DNA from 3 places in the Streptomyces sirii genome. Region 3 is predicted to be linked to each of the others. Evidence: riboswitches for the same ligand, from Rfam matches in the RefSeq annotation. Region 3 holds a riboswitch; each other region holds the start of a gene.
What was found. Region 3 has a riboswitch for thiamine pyrophosphate ahead of thiO (glycine oxidase ThiO). Riboswitches for the same ligand answer to the same signal wherever they lie in the genome.

Region 1 (5,206 bases), 2.2 Mb from region 3:
GCCGGCAGCGGGCCCAGATCTCCGAAGCGCTGGCCGTGGCGGGCCGGAAGTTGAGCGCCGCCGTCTACTTCGCCGTCTATCGGGAGGGTGAAGTGGAGGTCGTGGCGGTCGCCGACAACCCGGATCGGCCGCCGGTGGAGGAATGGGTTGATTTTCGTACCACCGCGCACGCTCATGCGATCGGGCAGTGTCTGCTCGCGCAGCTTGACGAGGCATCGAGGAAGGAGCATCTGTCACGGCATCCCCTGCAGTCGATAACGCCCTTTTCCCTGCGATCTGAGGACGATTTGCTGCGGCGCTTGGATACGGTGCGTCGCGGTCAGGCGGCCTTCGAGCACCAGGAATATGCCTTGGGCACGGTGTGTTCGGCCATCCCCATCCAGGTCGGCGCGGTCGCCGCGTCGTTGGCCGTGTCACTTCCCGCCAACGAACTGCACCGATTGCGGTCCGTTACGGATCGACTACGAAAAATGGCGGAGGCGACACTAACGACACTCGCCTTCTCTATCAGTATCTGAAAACTCACTCCTTGTGATCTGCCTGCACGTGGCCGACGATGGCGGCAATAGGGCTACGGGGGATGTTTCCCGGCCATCTCCGATCAAGTGCGGGGCAGTGGTTGATGACCGACACAGTTCAGGCAGAAGTGATCATGAGCTTCGTCGTCTCCGATGAGCTCGCGTTCCGGATTCCGGTGGAGCTGGACTTCGACAGCGCCGATCCCTACGCCGTCCGCCTCACCTTCGACCTGCCCGGTGATGCGCCCGTCACCTGGGCCTTCGGGCGTGAGCTGCTGCTGGACGGCCTGAGCCGGCCGTCCGGTGAGGGCGATGTGCGGATCGAACCGGCCTCGCCCGAGCATCTCAGCGACGTCTTCATCAGCCTCCAAGTAGGCGCCGAGCGCGCCCTGTTCCGGGTGAGCGCGGCGCCGCTGGTCGCCTTCCTGGACCGTACGGACCGGCTCGTGCCGCTCGGCAAGGAAGAGGTCTGCGACACGTTGGAGGCCGTGCTGGACCGGATCCTCACGGAGGCGCCCGCCGGCTGACCCCGGCCCCGCCCCCGTCCGCACCGGCGCCACACCGGGCCCGCCGGTCAATTCACTTGCCCGTGCGCCCTCCTGGGCTCGTGCGCGGCATGCCTATACCGCTACCGCTTGCGTCGCCTGCCATGCCCTCCGCGTCGTCCCGACCGGCCGCGCGACGCAGCGTCGGCACCCCCTGCAGCCGAACTCACCGCCCGCGAAGCCGCTGTCCCTGGCGCGCCCCGGGTGCCGTCGCTCGTGCGGTCCGCCGAGACAACGAGCGCCGCCAGAAGTGTCGTGAGCGGGACCGAGGCGACCAGGCCGATGCTGCCGACCAGCGTGCGGACGATCTCTTCCGCCACCACCTCGCTCGTGGTGACCGTACCGACGCTGCTCTGTGCAATCGAGAACAGCAAAAGCAGCGGCAGCGCGGCACCCGCGTAGGCCAGGACGAGGGTGTTGACGACGGACGCGATGTGATCGCGGCCGATCCGCATCGCCGCGCTGTAGAGCTTGCGCCGGCCCGCCGTCGGGTCCGCCTCCTTCAGCTCCCACACCGCTGCGGTCTGGGTCACCGTCACATCGTCGAGCACACCCAGCGACCCGATGATGATCCCCGCCAGGAGCAGACCGCGGATCTCGATGTTCGGGTAGAGCCCGTGCACCAGCCCGGTCGTGTCGTCCGTATTGCCCGTCAGCAGCGCCCAGCCGATGAATACCGAACCGAGCAGCCCGATCAGCAGCAGCGAGGCGAGGGTGCCGAGTACGGCCACGGAGGTACGGGCGGTCAACCCATGGCACAGGTAGAGGGCGATCAGCATGATCGCGGAGCCCCCCACCACGGCCACCACCAGCGGATTGGAGCCCTGCAGGATCGCCGGGAGGATGAACAGCGTCAGCACGACGAAGCTGGCCGCCAGTGCGACCAGCGCGAGTACTCCGCGCAGCCGGCCGACGACCACGACGGCGACGGCGAAGATCCCTGCCAGCACCCACATCGGCAGAGACCGGTCGACATCGGTGACCGAGTACTGCAGTTCCCGGGGCGCCTTGGGGGAGTACGACACCACCACGTCCTGCCCGGTGGTGTAGTGCCGCAGGGCGTCCGGCGTCACCACCGTCTGGAAGGTGCGCCCGGTGTTCTCGCCCGTGGTGACCTTGATGGTCGCCTGCTGGCAGGGTTTGTCCGATGCCGCTCCCCCGGCTGGTGGCTGTCCCGTCTGCGACGGTGGCTGAGGCCCCTGCTCGGCATGGACATCCGCGCAGTTCACCTCCACCACCTTGATCACTCTGGCCCGCTCGGTGGGCTGGTCGAAACCGACGCCGGACGGTTTGTGCCCCGGGGCGCCGCCCGGCCAGAGCACGACCAGGCCGACCGCGACCGCGGTGGCGAACGGGATCAGCACCGCAGCGATGACCTTGCGCAGATGCCGCGAGACGGGTGCGGCAGGGCCGTGGCCATGACTGTGCGAGTGCGCGGCCGGATGGTGGTGGGGTTCGTGAGGGCTCACCCGCAGATCATTGCAACAACTCATGGGGCCCCCTGTTCACCCCGCTACGTCGGCCGCTACCGTGGTGCCACCTTTGCAATCGCGGGAGCTCGGAGCACCGGGCTGAGAGGGCGCTGACCTTCGTCCCAGTGATGTTTCACGTGAAACGTCGATGGACGGAAGCCGCTGCGTCGACCGCCGAACCTGTTACCGGGTAATGCCGGCGTAGGGAGTTGGGTCTCATGACCTTGCAGGATGCACGCACGCCCGAAAACGGTGCCGGCAGTGAGCCGCAGATCGGCTGGCACAAGGGCTATGTCTCCGGATCGCGCCCGGATCTTCGGGTCCCGGTCCGGCGGGTGCACCTCACCAACGGCAAGCACGTGACGCTCTACGACACGTCCGGGCCGTACACCGACCCCAACATCGAAACCGATGTCCGTCGTGGCCTCGCGCCGCTGCGGGAGAACTGGGTCATCGCGCGCGGCGACACCGAGGAGTACGCGGGCCGCCCTATGCGGCCGGAGGACGACGGCCTCAAGCACACCTCACCGCGCGGTGGCCTCAAGAACCTGGACGCGGTCTTCCCCGGTCGCCCGCGCCAGCCGCGCCGTGGCCGCAACGGCGCCGCGGTCACCCAGCTCGCATACGCCCGGCGCGGCGAGATCACCGCGGAGATGGAGTACGTCGCCCTCCGCGAGAACGTCACGCCCGAGTTCGTGCGGGACGAGATCGCGGCCGGCCGTGCCGTACTGCCGTCCAACGTCAACCACCCGGAGATCGAGCCGATGATCATCGGCAAGAACTTCCTGGTGAAGGTGAACGCCAACATCGGCAACTCGGCGGTCACCTCCTCCATCGAGGAGGAGGTGGAGAAGATGACCTGGGCGACCCGCTGGGGCGCCGACACGGTCATGGATCTGTCCACCGGACGCAACATCCACACCACCCGCGAGTGGGTGCTGCGCAACTCCCCCGTCCCGATCGGCACCGTCCCCCTGTACCAGGCGCTGGAGAAGGTCGACGGCAAGGCCGAGGAGCTGACCTGGGAGATCTACAAGGACACCGTCATCGAGCAGGCCGAGCAGGGCGTCGACTACATGACGGTGCACGCCGGTGTGCTGCTCCGCTACGTCCCGCTCACCGCCCGCCGCAAGACCGGCATCGTCTCCCGAGGCGGCTCGATCATGGCCGCCTGGTGCCTCGCGCACCATCAGGAGTCGTTCCTGTACACGCACTTCGAGGAGCTCTGCGAGATCCTCGCCTCGTACGACGTCACCTACTCGCTGGGTGACGGGCTGCGCCCCGGCTCGATCGCGGACGCCAACGACGAGGCGCAGTTCGCCGAGCTGCGGACGCTCGGCGAGCTGAACACCATCGCCAAGCGGCACGGTGTGCAGACCATGATCGAGGGCCCGGGCCATGTCCCGATGCACAAGATCAAGGAGAACATCGACCTCCAGCAGGAAATCTGCGAAGAGGCGCCGTTCTACACGCTCGGCCCGCTGACCACCGACATCGCGCCCGCCTACGACCACATCACGTCCGGCATCGGCGCGGCGATGATCGCCTGGTGGGGCACCGCGATGCTCTGCTACGTCACGCCCAAGGAGCACCTGGGCCTGCCCGACCGCGACGACGTCAAGACCGGCGTCATCACGTACAAGATCGCGGCCCATGCGGCGGACCTGGCCAAGGGCCACCCGGGAGCCCAGGAATGGGATGACGCGCTCTCCGACGCCCGCTTCGAGTTCCGCTGGGAGGACCAGTTCAACCTGGCCCTCGATCCGGACACGGCACGCGCGTTCCACGACGCGACGCTGCCCGCGGAGCCGGCGAAGACGGCTCACTTCTGCTCGATGTGCGGCCCGAAGTTCTGCTCGATGAAGATCAGCAGAAGCATCACCGAGCAGTTCGGCGGCGACGCGGACGCGACGCCGGAGGAGGTCGAGGCGGGAATGCTGGAGAAGTCCAAGGAGTTCGCGGCTGCGGGCAACCGCGTGTATCTGCCGCTGGCGGACTGACTGCCGCGTCTGCGAGTAACGGCGGAGGCCCAGTCGGGGCCCCGCCGTTACCGGTGCGCTGAAAGGTCAACACCGGTCTGGTCGCCGCGCGGCGTGCGAAGACTTCTACGCCGGGCAGGGCTGCCTGCGGACATCGATCTCGACGATCCTGTATGCGTCAACTGGTTGGCGGATCGCACGTGTTGGCCCGATCGCCCGTGGCGACGACGTGCTGCGGGCGTGGGGATGGCTCTGGGACTTCTCGCGTCCGCCGCGGTGTTGTTCCACGTGGGTGCGAAGGACGCGTTCGGCGCCCTGGCGTACGGCGGGCGCATCGTGGGGGTCGTCTTCATCGCTGCGGCGCTGGTGGAAATGGTCGCGGTCCTGGCGCTGTGTGACTACTGGGGGAAAAGGGCACTGCGGTACTCGGGTGTGGCGGTCCTCTTGGGGGTTGGCACCGTAACGGTCACCAATCTGGCGTTCCTGATCGTTCAGTTCCAGGGCGGGGACTACACCCCTTTTCTCTTGCTGTGGGTCGGCTTGGCGCTCTGGGTGATCTGGGCGCTGTGGACGCTGACCCGACAGAAGGCATGGCGGGGGATTCCGCACCCTAAAGGCGTCGCGATGAGCGTGGTGGTATCCGGAGCCGTCGGGCTCGTAAGCGTCGGCTATTCGCAGATCGGCGCCGGTGG
Region 2 (5,206 bases), 3.9 Mb from region 3:
CAGCGGCGTGCCGGTCTGCGCGATCCGGCCGTCCTGCATCACCACGACCCGGTCGGCGAGCGCGAAGGCCTCCTGCTGGTCGTGGGTGACGGCCAGCACCGTCGTGCCGAGGTCGCCGAAGAGCCGGCGGAGTTCGACGACCAGCCGTTCCCGCAGCCCGCGGTCGAGCTGGCCGAGCGGCTCGTCCAGCATCAGCAGCCGGGGGCGCGGGGCGAGCGCACGGGCCAGGGCCACCCGCTGCTGCTCGCCACCGGACAGGGAGGCCACGGCGCGCCGTTGGGCTCCCGGCAGTCCGACGAGGTCCAGCAGTGCGGCGACCGTGCGGTCCTGGTCGGCGCGCGAGGCACGCCGCATCCGCAGCCCGAAGGCGACGTTGCCCGCGACATCGCGCTGCGGGAAGAGCTGGTGGTCCTGGAACATCAGCCCGACCCCGCGCCGGTGTGTGGGCACTCCCGACTGGTCGCTCCCCTCCAGCAACACCTGTCCCGCATCGGCCTGTTGGAGGCCGGCGACCACCCGCAGCAGAGTGGACTTGCCGCTGCCGCTCGGCCCCAGTACGCAGACGATCTCGTGCGCGGCGACCTCCAGGTCCACCGCGTCCAGCGCGGGGCGCCCGGACGTGCCGAAGCGGACGGTCACCCCGTCCAGCCGCAGCAGCTCGCGCGCCGTGCTCTCGTTGCGTGCCGTCATCTAGAACTCCCCGGAATGATCGGTTCGCGCGCGCTCCAGGACCAGCAAGGCGCCGGCGCACACCACCATCAAGATGGTCGACAGGGCCATCGCCTGCCCGTAGTTGAGCTCTCCCGCGCGCCCCAGCAGCCGTGCCACGGCCACCGGGAGCGTCGGCTGGTCCGGCCGTGCGATGAAGACCGTCGCGCCGAACTCACCGAGCGACACGGCGAAGGCGAAGCCCGCGGCGATCAGCAGCGCCCGCCGCACCATCGGCAGATCGACCTCGCGCCACACCCGCCACGGCGAGGCGCCGAGCACGGCCGCCGCCTCCCGCAGCCGCCCGTCGACGGCCCGCAGGACGGGCAGCATGGTGCGGACCACGAACGGCACCCCCACCAGCGCCTGGGCGAGCGGGACCAGCCACCACGAGGCGCGCAGGTCCAGCGGTGGTTCATCGAGGGTGATCAGAAATCCGAAGCCGACGGTGACCGCGGAGACGCCGAGGGGCAGCATCAGCAGCGCGTCGAAACCGCGGACGAACCTGCTTGCCATGGGGATCCGCCCGGACGGGCCCCGGCTCAGCCCCGGGAGGGTCAGCGCGGCGGCCGCCAGCCCGCCCACCACCAGGGCGATGCCGGTGGCGGCCGCCCCGTAGGCGAGGGAGTTCCACAGGGCCTCCAAGGGGGCGACGACGAAGGTGCCGTCACCGGCCCCGGCGGAGCGCAGCGACTCGTAGAAGACCGCTCCGTAGCCGTCGGGCCCGGCGAACGACCGCTCCACGAGCACGACCAGCGGGGTGATCAGCAGGACGGCGATGACCAGGAGCGTCGCCCACAGCAGCGCCCACTGGCCGCGACCGCGCGGCCGGTGCGCGGTCTGCGAGGCGGCGACGAGCCGGAGGGTGGACTCCCTGCGGCGCACGGTCCAGGCGTGCAGCGCCAGCACTCCCAGCACCGCCGCGAACTGGATCATGGTGAGGACGGCGGCGGTCGGCAGGTCCAGGAAGTCCGCGGTCTGCCGGTAGATCTCCACCTCCAGCGTCGAGAAGGTGGGGCCGCCGAGAATCTGCACCACCCCGAAGGAGGTGAAGGTGAAGAGAAAGACCATCAGGGCGGCGGCCGCGACGGCCGGTCCCAGCGCGGGCAGCGTCACCCGCCGCCAGGCCGCGAACCGTCCGGCCCCCAGCACCCGCGCCGCCTCTTCCTGGCGCGGATCGAGCTGCCCCCAGAGCCCGCCGACGGTCCGGACGACCACGGCGTAGTTGAAGAAGACGTGCGCCAGCAGAATCGCCCAGACCGAGCTGTCCAGGCGCAGCCCCCACAGGTCGTCCAGCAGCCCGCCCCGCCCGACCAGCGCCAGGAATGCCGAGCCGACGACGACGGTCGGCAGCACGAACGGCACCGCCACCACCGCCCGCAGCAACCGCTTGCCGGGGAAGTCGAAGCGCGCGAAGACATACGCGCCGGGCAGCGCGATCAGCAGCGTCAGCCCGGTCGAGGCGGCCGCCTGCCAGAGGGTGAACCACAGCACGTGCACGACATCCGGGTCGCTCAGCACGGCCCCGAACCGGCCCAGCTGCCACTGCCCGCCGTCCTTGAGTCCGCGCCCGACGATCGCCACGACCGGGTAGGCGAAGAACAGCGCGAAGAAGGCGAGCGGCACGGCCATCAGGCCGAGCCGCACCGCCGTTCCCCGCGCGGGCCGTCTGCTCCGGGCGCCGGCTACTTCAGAACGAGTGAGGACCACTGCTTGATCCACTGTTCGCGGTTCTCGGCGATCGCGTCCGGGGCCAGCGTCGCCGGCTTGTCGATCTTCGCACCGTACGTCGTGAACAGCTCCGGCAGCTTGGCGTCCTTGCGCGCCGGGTTGACGAACATCTGCAGCGGCACGTCCTCCTGGAACTTCTTGCTCAGCAGGAAGTCCAGCAGCGCCTTGCCGCCCTTCTCGTTCTTCGCGCCCTTGAGGAGGCCGCCGAACTCGATCTGGCGGAAGCAGGTGCCGGTCGCGACGCCGGTCGGTGCCTGCTTGGGCGCCGGCTTCTTGCCGAGCACCTCGACGGGCGGGCTGGAGGCGTAGGAGACCACCAGCGGCTTGTCGCCCTTGCCCTTGCCGGCCCCGGAGCCCGAGAACCGCTCGTTGTAGGCCTGCTCCCAGCCGTCGACGACCTCGACGTCGTTCGCCTTGAGCTTCTTCCAGTAGTCCTGCCAGCCGTCCTTGCCGTAGGTGGCGACGGTGGCGAGCTGGAAGGCGAGCCCCGGGGAGGAGGTCGCGGCGTTCTCGGTGACGAGCAGCCCCTTGTACCGGGGCTTGAGCAGATCGTCGAAGGTCTTCGGCGGCGCGATCTTGTGCTGGTCGAAGTAGGCCCGGTCGTAGTTGACGCAGATGTCGCCGTAGTCGAGCGGGGTGACGCGGTGCTTGCCCTTGTCGAGCTGCAGCGCGGCCGGGACGCTGTCCAGCCCCTTGGCCTCGTACGGGCTGAAGAGGTCCGCGTTCAGACCGCGCGAGAGCAGGGTGTTGTCGATGCCGAAGAACACATCGCCCTGGGGATTGTCCTTGGAGAGGATCGCCTGGTTGACGGCCTTGCCGGCGTCGCCGCCCTTGAGGAGCGTGACCTTGTAGCCGCTCTCCTTCTCGAAGGCGTCGAGCAGGGGCTTGGGGAACGAGTCGTGGCTGACGAGCGTGACGGTCTTGGCGTCCGCGCCGTCACCGTCCGAGGTGCCGCACGCGGCGAGCGCGGTCATGCCGAGTGCGGCGGCGAGCGCGCTCGCGGTGATCCTTCTGGTGGTGCTCACTGATTTCCTCCTGGCTGGCCAGGAAGAGACGCGGCCCCGCCCGGTGTCCGCGGCTCACGGCGTCCGAAGACGCACGAAAGGGAACATCCGGGCAGGGCGCAACAGCATGAGTGACGACCGAACTTCCTACCCGGAATGACCCGGGCGAGGTTCAAGGGTCTGCGGGCGCCGTAGGACTACGACGCTTCCGCACTCTCAGCGCTGTGGCGCTCCCCTGTCGGAATGTGCATTTGTTCGACGACACCGTACCAGCGGGCGTTCAGCGCTCCGAGGCCGCGAGCTGCCCGCAGGCCCCGTCGATCTCCTGACCGCGGGTGTCGCGGACGGTCACCGGCACGCCGTGCGCCTCGATGGCCTGGACGAACGCCCGCTCGTCCTCGGGGCGCGAGGCGGTCCACTTCGAGCCGGGCGTCGGGTTCAGCGGAATCAGGTTCACATGGACCCGCTTGCCCTTGAGCAGCCGTCCCAGCAGGTCACCGCGCCAGGCCTGGTCGTTGATGTCCCGGATCAGGGCGTACTCGATCGAGATCCGCCGCCCGGACTTCTCCGCGTACTCCCAGGCCGCGTCCAGCACCTCACGCACCTTCCAGCGCGTGTTGACGGGGACGAGCGTGTCGCGCAGCTCGTCGTCCGGCGCGTGCAGCGACACCGCGAGCCGGCACTTGAAGCCCTCGTCGGCGAACCGCAGCATCGCCGGGACCAGACCGACCGTGGAGACCGTGATCCCGCGCTGGGACAGGCCCAGGCCGTCCGGCTCGGGGTCGGTCAGCCGCCGGATGGCGCCGACCACCCGGTTGTAGTTGGCGAGCGGCTCCCCCATCCCCATGAAGACGATGTTGGACAGCCGCGCCGGTCCGCCCGGCACCTCGCCGTCGCGCAGCGCGCGCATCCCGTCCACGATCTGGTGCACGATCTCGGCGGTGGACAGGTTGCGGTCCAGCCCCGCCTGCCCCGTGGCGCAGAACGGGCAGTTCATACCGCAACCGGCCTGCGAGGAGATGCACATGGTGACCCGGTCCGGGTAGCGCATCAGCACCGACTCGACGAGCGTGCCGTCGTGCAGCTTCCACAGGGTCTTGCGGGTGGTGTCGTTGTCGCACGAGATGTGCCGCACGACGTTCATCAGGTCCGGCAGCAGCTCGCTCGCCAACTTCTCGCGCGCCGCCGCCGGGATGTCGGTCCACTGCGCCGGGTCGTGCGCGTAACGGGCGAAGTAGTGCTGCGACAGCTGCTTGGCGCGAAAAGGCTTCTCACCGATCGCGGCCACCGCTTCACGGCGCTCGACGGGACTGAGATCGGCAAGGTGCCGAGGAGGCTTCTTGGCCCCGCGCGGCGCGACGAAAGTGAGTTCTCCGGGTGCAGGCATGGTGGGTCCAGTGTCGCAGATCGTCCAGGTGGGCCAGGCACTAGCCGGTGTGGGACAGGTCCTGCAGGTGAGCGGCCAGTACCTGGCGGCACCGCTGCGCGCCCAGGATGTCGGGGTGGTGTACGGCGCTGAGGGAGAGGCCGTCCAGGAGGGACGCCAGGCGCTCGGTCTCGAGGTCGACGTCGCATCCGGGGCGCAGGGTGCCGGACTCGTCGAGCCGGGTGAGGACGCGGTGCGTCAGCCTTCTGGTGCCGGCGGCGGCCTGGTGCGCGAGTTCCTGGAAGGCCGGATGGGTGCGGGCCGCGGCGTTGAAGTCGAGGAAGACGGTGACCTCCGCGCGGCGGCGTTCGTCGAGCGGCAGCAGCTCGGCCAGGAG
Region 3 (5,206 bases):
CCACCCCGGGCTCGGCGATCGCGGCGTCCACCTCGGCCTCGGCATGGGTGGAGCGGCCTATGAGGACGTCCGCGCCGAGGATGGCGCGGGCGGCCGGGACCGGCAGATCGCCCTGCCCGAGGTGCAGCACATCGCTGCCGATCGCATGGGCGACGTCCGCGCGGTCGTTGACCGCGAGCAGCTTGCCGTGCCGGCGACAGGCGTCCGCGAAGACCTCCAGGTGGCGGAGCTCCTCGCCGGCCTCCATGCCCTTGTCGCGCAGCTGGACGATGTCGACGCCGGAGGAGAGCACCGCGTCCAGGAACCGGGGAAGGTCTCCCTGGGTCCTGCGGGCGTCCGTGCAGAGGTAGAGCCGGGCGTCGGACAGGGCCTGTCGTGCGGTGCTCATCGGGCGGCTTCCCCCCAGGTCGGGGGTGTACGGACCGGACCTTCCGGTCCGTACACCCCGTAGATGTGGTTACGGATGCTGATGCGGTCGCTGACGAGCGCCGGGCGCGTCAGACGGCGAGCGCCTGGGCCCGGCGCTTCACCTCCGTGCCGCGATTCTCGCGCAGCGCCTGCGCCGGGGTTCCGGGGAGGGTCTCATCCGCGGTGAACAGCCACTCCAGCATCTCCTCGTCGGTGAAGCCGTCGTCCTTGAGGAGCGTGAGCGTGCCGACGAGGCCCTTGACCACCTTGTCGTCCTGGATGAAATCGGCGGGTACCTGCAGCACCCTGTTCTCGCCGCGGCGCACCGCGATCAGCTGGCCCTCCTTGACCAGCTGCCGGACACGGGTCACCTCGACGCCGAGCTTTTCGGCGATGTCGGGGAGGGTGAGCCAGGCGGGGACGAGTCCATCGATGTTTGCGTCAATCTCGGTCACAGGACAAGCCTGCCACCTCGCACTGACAGTCGGTAGCCGGGCATCGCCATCAGGGGCCTCCGGCACACCGGAGGGTGACGACACGCCTGTCTACTGAGCCGCGGCCTTCAGCGGTACGGCGGCGTTCGCGGCCCGGTCCCGGTCGAGGGTCACGCCCCGCTCGATGAGCTTGCGCCCTTGGGCGAGGTCCCTCGGCCGCCCCACGGCCAGCAGCGCCACGAGCCGTCCGCCCCGCAGCCAGATCACCGACCAGGCGGCCTGCGCCGGATCGCCGCGCCAGACCAGCTCGTCGGCGTCCCCGTGATGGCCCGCGTACTGCACGAACCGGCCGAACTGCTCGGACCAGAAGTACGGCACGGGGTCGTAGACCAGCCCCTCCGCCTCCCCGCGGGCGATGTTCTCGGCGACCGTACGGGGGCCCTGGAGGGCGTTGTCCCAGTGGTGGACCAGCAGCCGGCTGCCGTATCGGGCCGACGGGAAGGAGGCGCAGTCGCCGACCGCGTACACATCGGGCGCGGAGGTGCGCAGCCGGTCGTCGGCGAGCACGGAGCCGTCCTCGGAGGACACCTCGACGCCGGAGCCGGCCAGCCAGGCGGTGGCGGGCCGGGCCCCGATGCCGACGACCACGGCGTCGGCGGGCAGCGTGGCGCCGTCCGCGAGGGTGACCATGCCGGCGGTGACGGCCGCGACCCGGGCGCCGGTGCGCAGCTCGGCGCCCGCGTCCGCGTACCAGCCGGCCATATGGGCGGCGACCTCGGCGGGCAGCGCACCGGCCAGCGGGCGGTCGGCGGCCTCGACGACCGTGACCGCGCAGCCCGCCTCGCGCGCCGCGGTGGCGAACTCGGCGCCGATCCAGCCCGCCCCGACGACCACGATCTCGTGCTGGGCGGCGAGCACCGGCCGCAGCCGCTCGGCGTCGTCGAGGGTGCGCAGCAGATGGACACCGGGCAGGCCCTCGCTGCCGGGCAGCGTGATCGGTTCGGCGCCGGTCGCGATCACCGCGTAGTCGTAGCGAACCGGGCCCCGCACCGTCTCGATCCGGTGGGCGTCGGGCACCAGGGCGGTGACTCGGCGGTCGAGGTGGAGCTCGATGTCGAGCGCGGCGAAGTCCACGTCGAAGGCGGAGCCGTCGGCCTTGCCCAGCAGCACCGCCTTGGACAGCGGGGGACGGTCGTAAGGCTGGTGGGGCTCGTCACCGAGCAGCGTGATCGCACCGCGCCACCCCTGTTCGCGCAGGGCGACCGCGGTCTGCACGCCCGCGATTCCGGCGCCGACGATCACGACGCGCGGCGTGTGGTCAGAAGGCTGGGAGGATTTGCTCTGCTCGCTCACCCAATCACTCTAGGACGGTGTGCGACGCCGCTCGCAGCACCGCGCGACGAGATCTCTGACACAGCGTCATGCCCGCGCCCCGGGGGCCGCGCCCCGGCCCGCGGGCTCCGGGGGCGGGACGGGCACGCACGCACCACCGGTGCCCCTCCCCCGACGGCCGAGGCCCCCGCGTACACCGACCGTTCCCTTACCCCGCCTCGCGCCCCGTATTAGGGTGACGGCTACACGCACTCGCGGGAGCCCGGACGCACCGGGCTGAGAGGGAGGCTGGCCGGCCTCCGACCGTACGAACCTGATCCGGGTCATGCCGGCGAAGGGAGGGGCTGGACGCCCATGCATCCATCTGCCACACCATCGAAACCAGTCACCGGGCACCCTGATGTGCTCGTCATCGGGGGCGGCATCATCGGCCTGGTCACCGCCTGGCGGGCGGCCGGCCGGGGGCTGACCGTCACGGTGGCCGACCCGGCGCCCGATGGCGGCGCGGCCCACGTCGCGGCCGGGATGCTGGCCGCGGTCACCGAGCTCCACTACGGCGAGCAGACCCTGCTGGCCCTCAATCTCGCCTCGGCGCGGCGCTACCCGCGCTTCACCGAGGAGCTGGAGGAGGCGGCCGGGACCTCGATCGGCTACCGGCGGTGCGGCACCCTGGCCGTCGCGCTGGACGCCGACGACCGCGCCCACCTGCGCGAACTGCACGCCCTGCAGATCCGCTCGGGCCTGGACTCACAGTGGCTCACGGGCCGCGAGTGCCGCCGCCTGGAGCCGATGCTGGCCCCCGGCGTACGCGGCGGCCTGCGGGTCGACGGCGACCACCAGGTCGATCCGCGGCGGCTGGCGAGCGCCCTGCTCGTGGCCTGCGAACGGGCCGGGGTGGTCCTCCACCGGAGCCGGGTCGAGCGACTGACCGTCGACCGCGGCCGCGCCTCGGGCGCCGAACTCGCCGACGGCACACGGCTGTCCGCCGGTCAGACCGTGCTCGCGACGGGCAGCCGCAGCGGTCGCCTGGCCGGGGTCCCCGACGAGGTGCTGCCGCCGGTGCGGCCGGTCAAGGGGCAGGTGCTGCGGCTGCGGCTGCCGGACGTGCCCGCCGGGTCCCCGGCCTTCCTCTCGCGCACCGTACGGGCCGTCGTCCGCGGCAACCCCCTCTACCTGGTGCCGCGGGAGAACGGCGAGCTGGTCGTCGGCGCCACCATGGAGGAGCTGGGCTGGGACACCACCGTCACCGCGGGCGGCGTCTACGAGCTGCTGCGGGACGCCCACGAGCTGGTCCCCGGCATCACCGAGCTGCCGCTGGTGGAGAGCAGCGCCGGGCTGCGCCCCACCTCCCCCGACAACGCGCCACTCCTCGGGCCGACCGCGCTGCCCGGCCTCCACCTGGCCACCGGCCACTTCCGCAACGGGGTGCTGCTGACGCCGGTCACCGGTGACGTGATGGCCGAGGTGCTGGCCACCGGGGACCTCCCCGACGAGGCCCGTCCCTTCACTCCCGCGCGCTTCTCCCCCGCCGCCCCGGGGACCGCGCGCACCCGCCTGCTGGAGGAGCAGCCCGTATGAGCAGCGCCAGTGTGTCCGTGTCGGTCAACGGCGAGGCCCGCGAGATCCCCGGCGGACTCACCCTCGACCGGCTCGTCGCGACCCTGTCCGCGGCGCCCACGGGGGTGGCCGCGGCCGTCAACGAAGTCGTGGTGCCGCGCACCCAGTGGCCCACCACCCCGCTCGCCGAAGGCGACCGCGTCGAGGTGCTCACCGCGGTCCAGGGAGGCTGATCCGCAGACATGACCGATACCGCAGTGTCCCGAGGGGCGGCCCCCGCCCCGACCGCCACCGGACCCGACCCCCTCACCATCGCCGGCACCACCTTCGGATCCCGCCTGATCATGGGAACCGGCGGGGCGCCCAGCCTCGACGTCCTGGAGCGCGCGCTGCTCGCCTCCGGTACGGAGCTGACGACGGTCGCCATGCGGCGGCTGGACCCGACCGTGCAGGGCTCGGTGCTGTCCGTACTGGAACGGCACGACATTCGGGTGCTGCCCAATACGGCGGGCTGCTTCACGGCGGGCGAGGCCGTGCTCACCGCCCGGCTCGCCCGAGAGGCGCTCGGCACCGACTGGGTCAAGCTGGAGGTCGTCGCCGACGAGCGCACCCTGCTGCCCGATCCGATAGAGCTGCTGGACGCCGCCGAGACCCTGGTGGACGACGGTTTCACCGTGCTGCCCTATACGAACGACGATCCGGTGCTGGCCCGCAAACTGGAGGAGGTGGGCTGCGCCGCGATCATGCCACTGGGCTCACCGATCGGCTCCGGCCTGGGCATCCGCAACCCGCACAACTTCCAGCTGATCACCGAACGGGCCGGCGTCCCGGTGATCCTGGACGCGGGCGCGGGCACCGCCTCGGATGCCGCCCTCGCCATGGAGCTGGGCTGCGCGGCGGTGATGCTGGCCTCCGCGGTGACCCGCGCGCAGGAGCCGGAACTGATGGCCGAGGCGATGCGCCACGCGGTGACCTCGGGCCGGCTGGCCTATAGGGCGGGCCGGATCCCCCGCCGGCACTTCGCCCTGGCGTCCTCCCCTACGGGGGGCGTCGCGGAACTGGATCCGGAACGGCCGGCGTTCTAGCCTGTCCGCTGCGCTTGGCTGGCTTCCCACGTTGTCGGCTGTCCCGCCGTGGTGGTTGTTCGCCGTTGCGCCTGGCGGCGGGCGTTTGTGTGTCGGGTGCGGTGACAGCCCTACGGACTCCGTCCTACGGTCTGTCCCCTCCCGTGGGTGGGAGTGGGAAGGCCCGGTGGGGGCGGGCCTGATCCGTCGACTGTCGGCACACGAAGGCTGACGTTCAGCCCCACCGGTCTTTTCCCACCCTCAACGGGAGGGGGCGGGCCGGAGGGGTAGGGGTGTGGGACGTAAAGCGCCGCAGTCCCACACCCCTGCCCCGCAGGCCCGTCACCGGCAGCCGAACAGCCCCGCGCAGCGGACCCCGCCCGCCGCAGGGGGTACCTCCCACGCCCTTTA

Region 1: it holds a riboswitch for thiamine pyrophosphate, as region 3 does, so the genes downstream of both, thiC (phosphomethylpyrimidine synthase ThiC) here and thiO (glycine oxidase ThiO) in region 3, are expected to answer to the same signal.
Region 2: it holds a riboswitch for thiamine pyrophosphate, as region 3 does, so the genes downstream of both, WAB15_RS29325 (thiamine ABC transporter substrate binding subunit) here and thiO (glycine oxidase ThiO) in region 3, are expected to answer to the same signal.

Annotation. Positions count from the first base shown of each region.
Region 1 is NZ_CP147982.1:4,774,881-4,780,086, forward strand. Features, by position in the region: gene WAB15_RS21430 (IclR family transcriptional regulator) at 1-518, shown strand, start outside; gene WAB15_RS21435 (SsgA family sporulation/cell division regulator) at 623-1,045, shown strand; gene WAB15_RS21440 (YibE/F family protein) at 1,147-2,556, opposite strand; TPP riboswitch at 2,604-2,760, shown strand; gene thiC (phosphomethylpyrimidine synthase ThiC) at 2,754-4,535, shown strand; gene WAB15_RS21450 (hypothetical protein) at 4,761-5,206, shown strand, end outside.
Region 2 is NZ_CP147982.1:6,477,280-6,482,485, reverse strand. Features, by position in the region: gene WAB15_RS29335 (ABC transporter ATP-binding protein) at 1-690, opposite strand, end outside; gene WAB15_RS29330 (ABC transporter permease) at 691-2,418, opposite strand; gene WAB15_RS29325 (thiamine ABC transporter substrate binding subunit) at 2,394-3,464, opposite strand; TPP riboswitch at 3,570-3,690, opposite strand; gene rlmN (23S rRNA (adenine(2503)-C(2))-methyltransferase RlmN) at 3,724-4,830, opposite strand; gene WAB15_RS29315 (TetR/AcrR family transcriptional regulator) at 4,871-5,206, opposite strand, start outside.
Region 3 is NZ_CP147982.1:2,624,880-2,630,085, forward strand. Features, by position in the region: gene thiE (thiamine phosphate synthase) at 1-388, opposite strand, end outside; gene WAB15_RS11890 (Rv2175c family DNA-binding protein) at 498-863, opposite strand; gene WAB15_RS11895 (NAD(P)/FAD-dependent oxidoreductase) at 954-2,195, opposite strand; TPP riboswitch at 2,419-2,531, shown strand; gene thiO (glycine oxidase ThiO) at 2,529-3,752, shown strand; gene thiS (sulfur carrier protein ThiS) at 3,749-3,964, shown strand; gene WAB15_RS11910 (thiazole synthase) at 4,076-4,816, shown strand.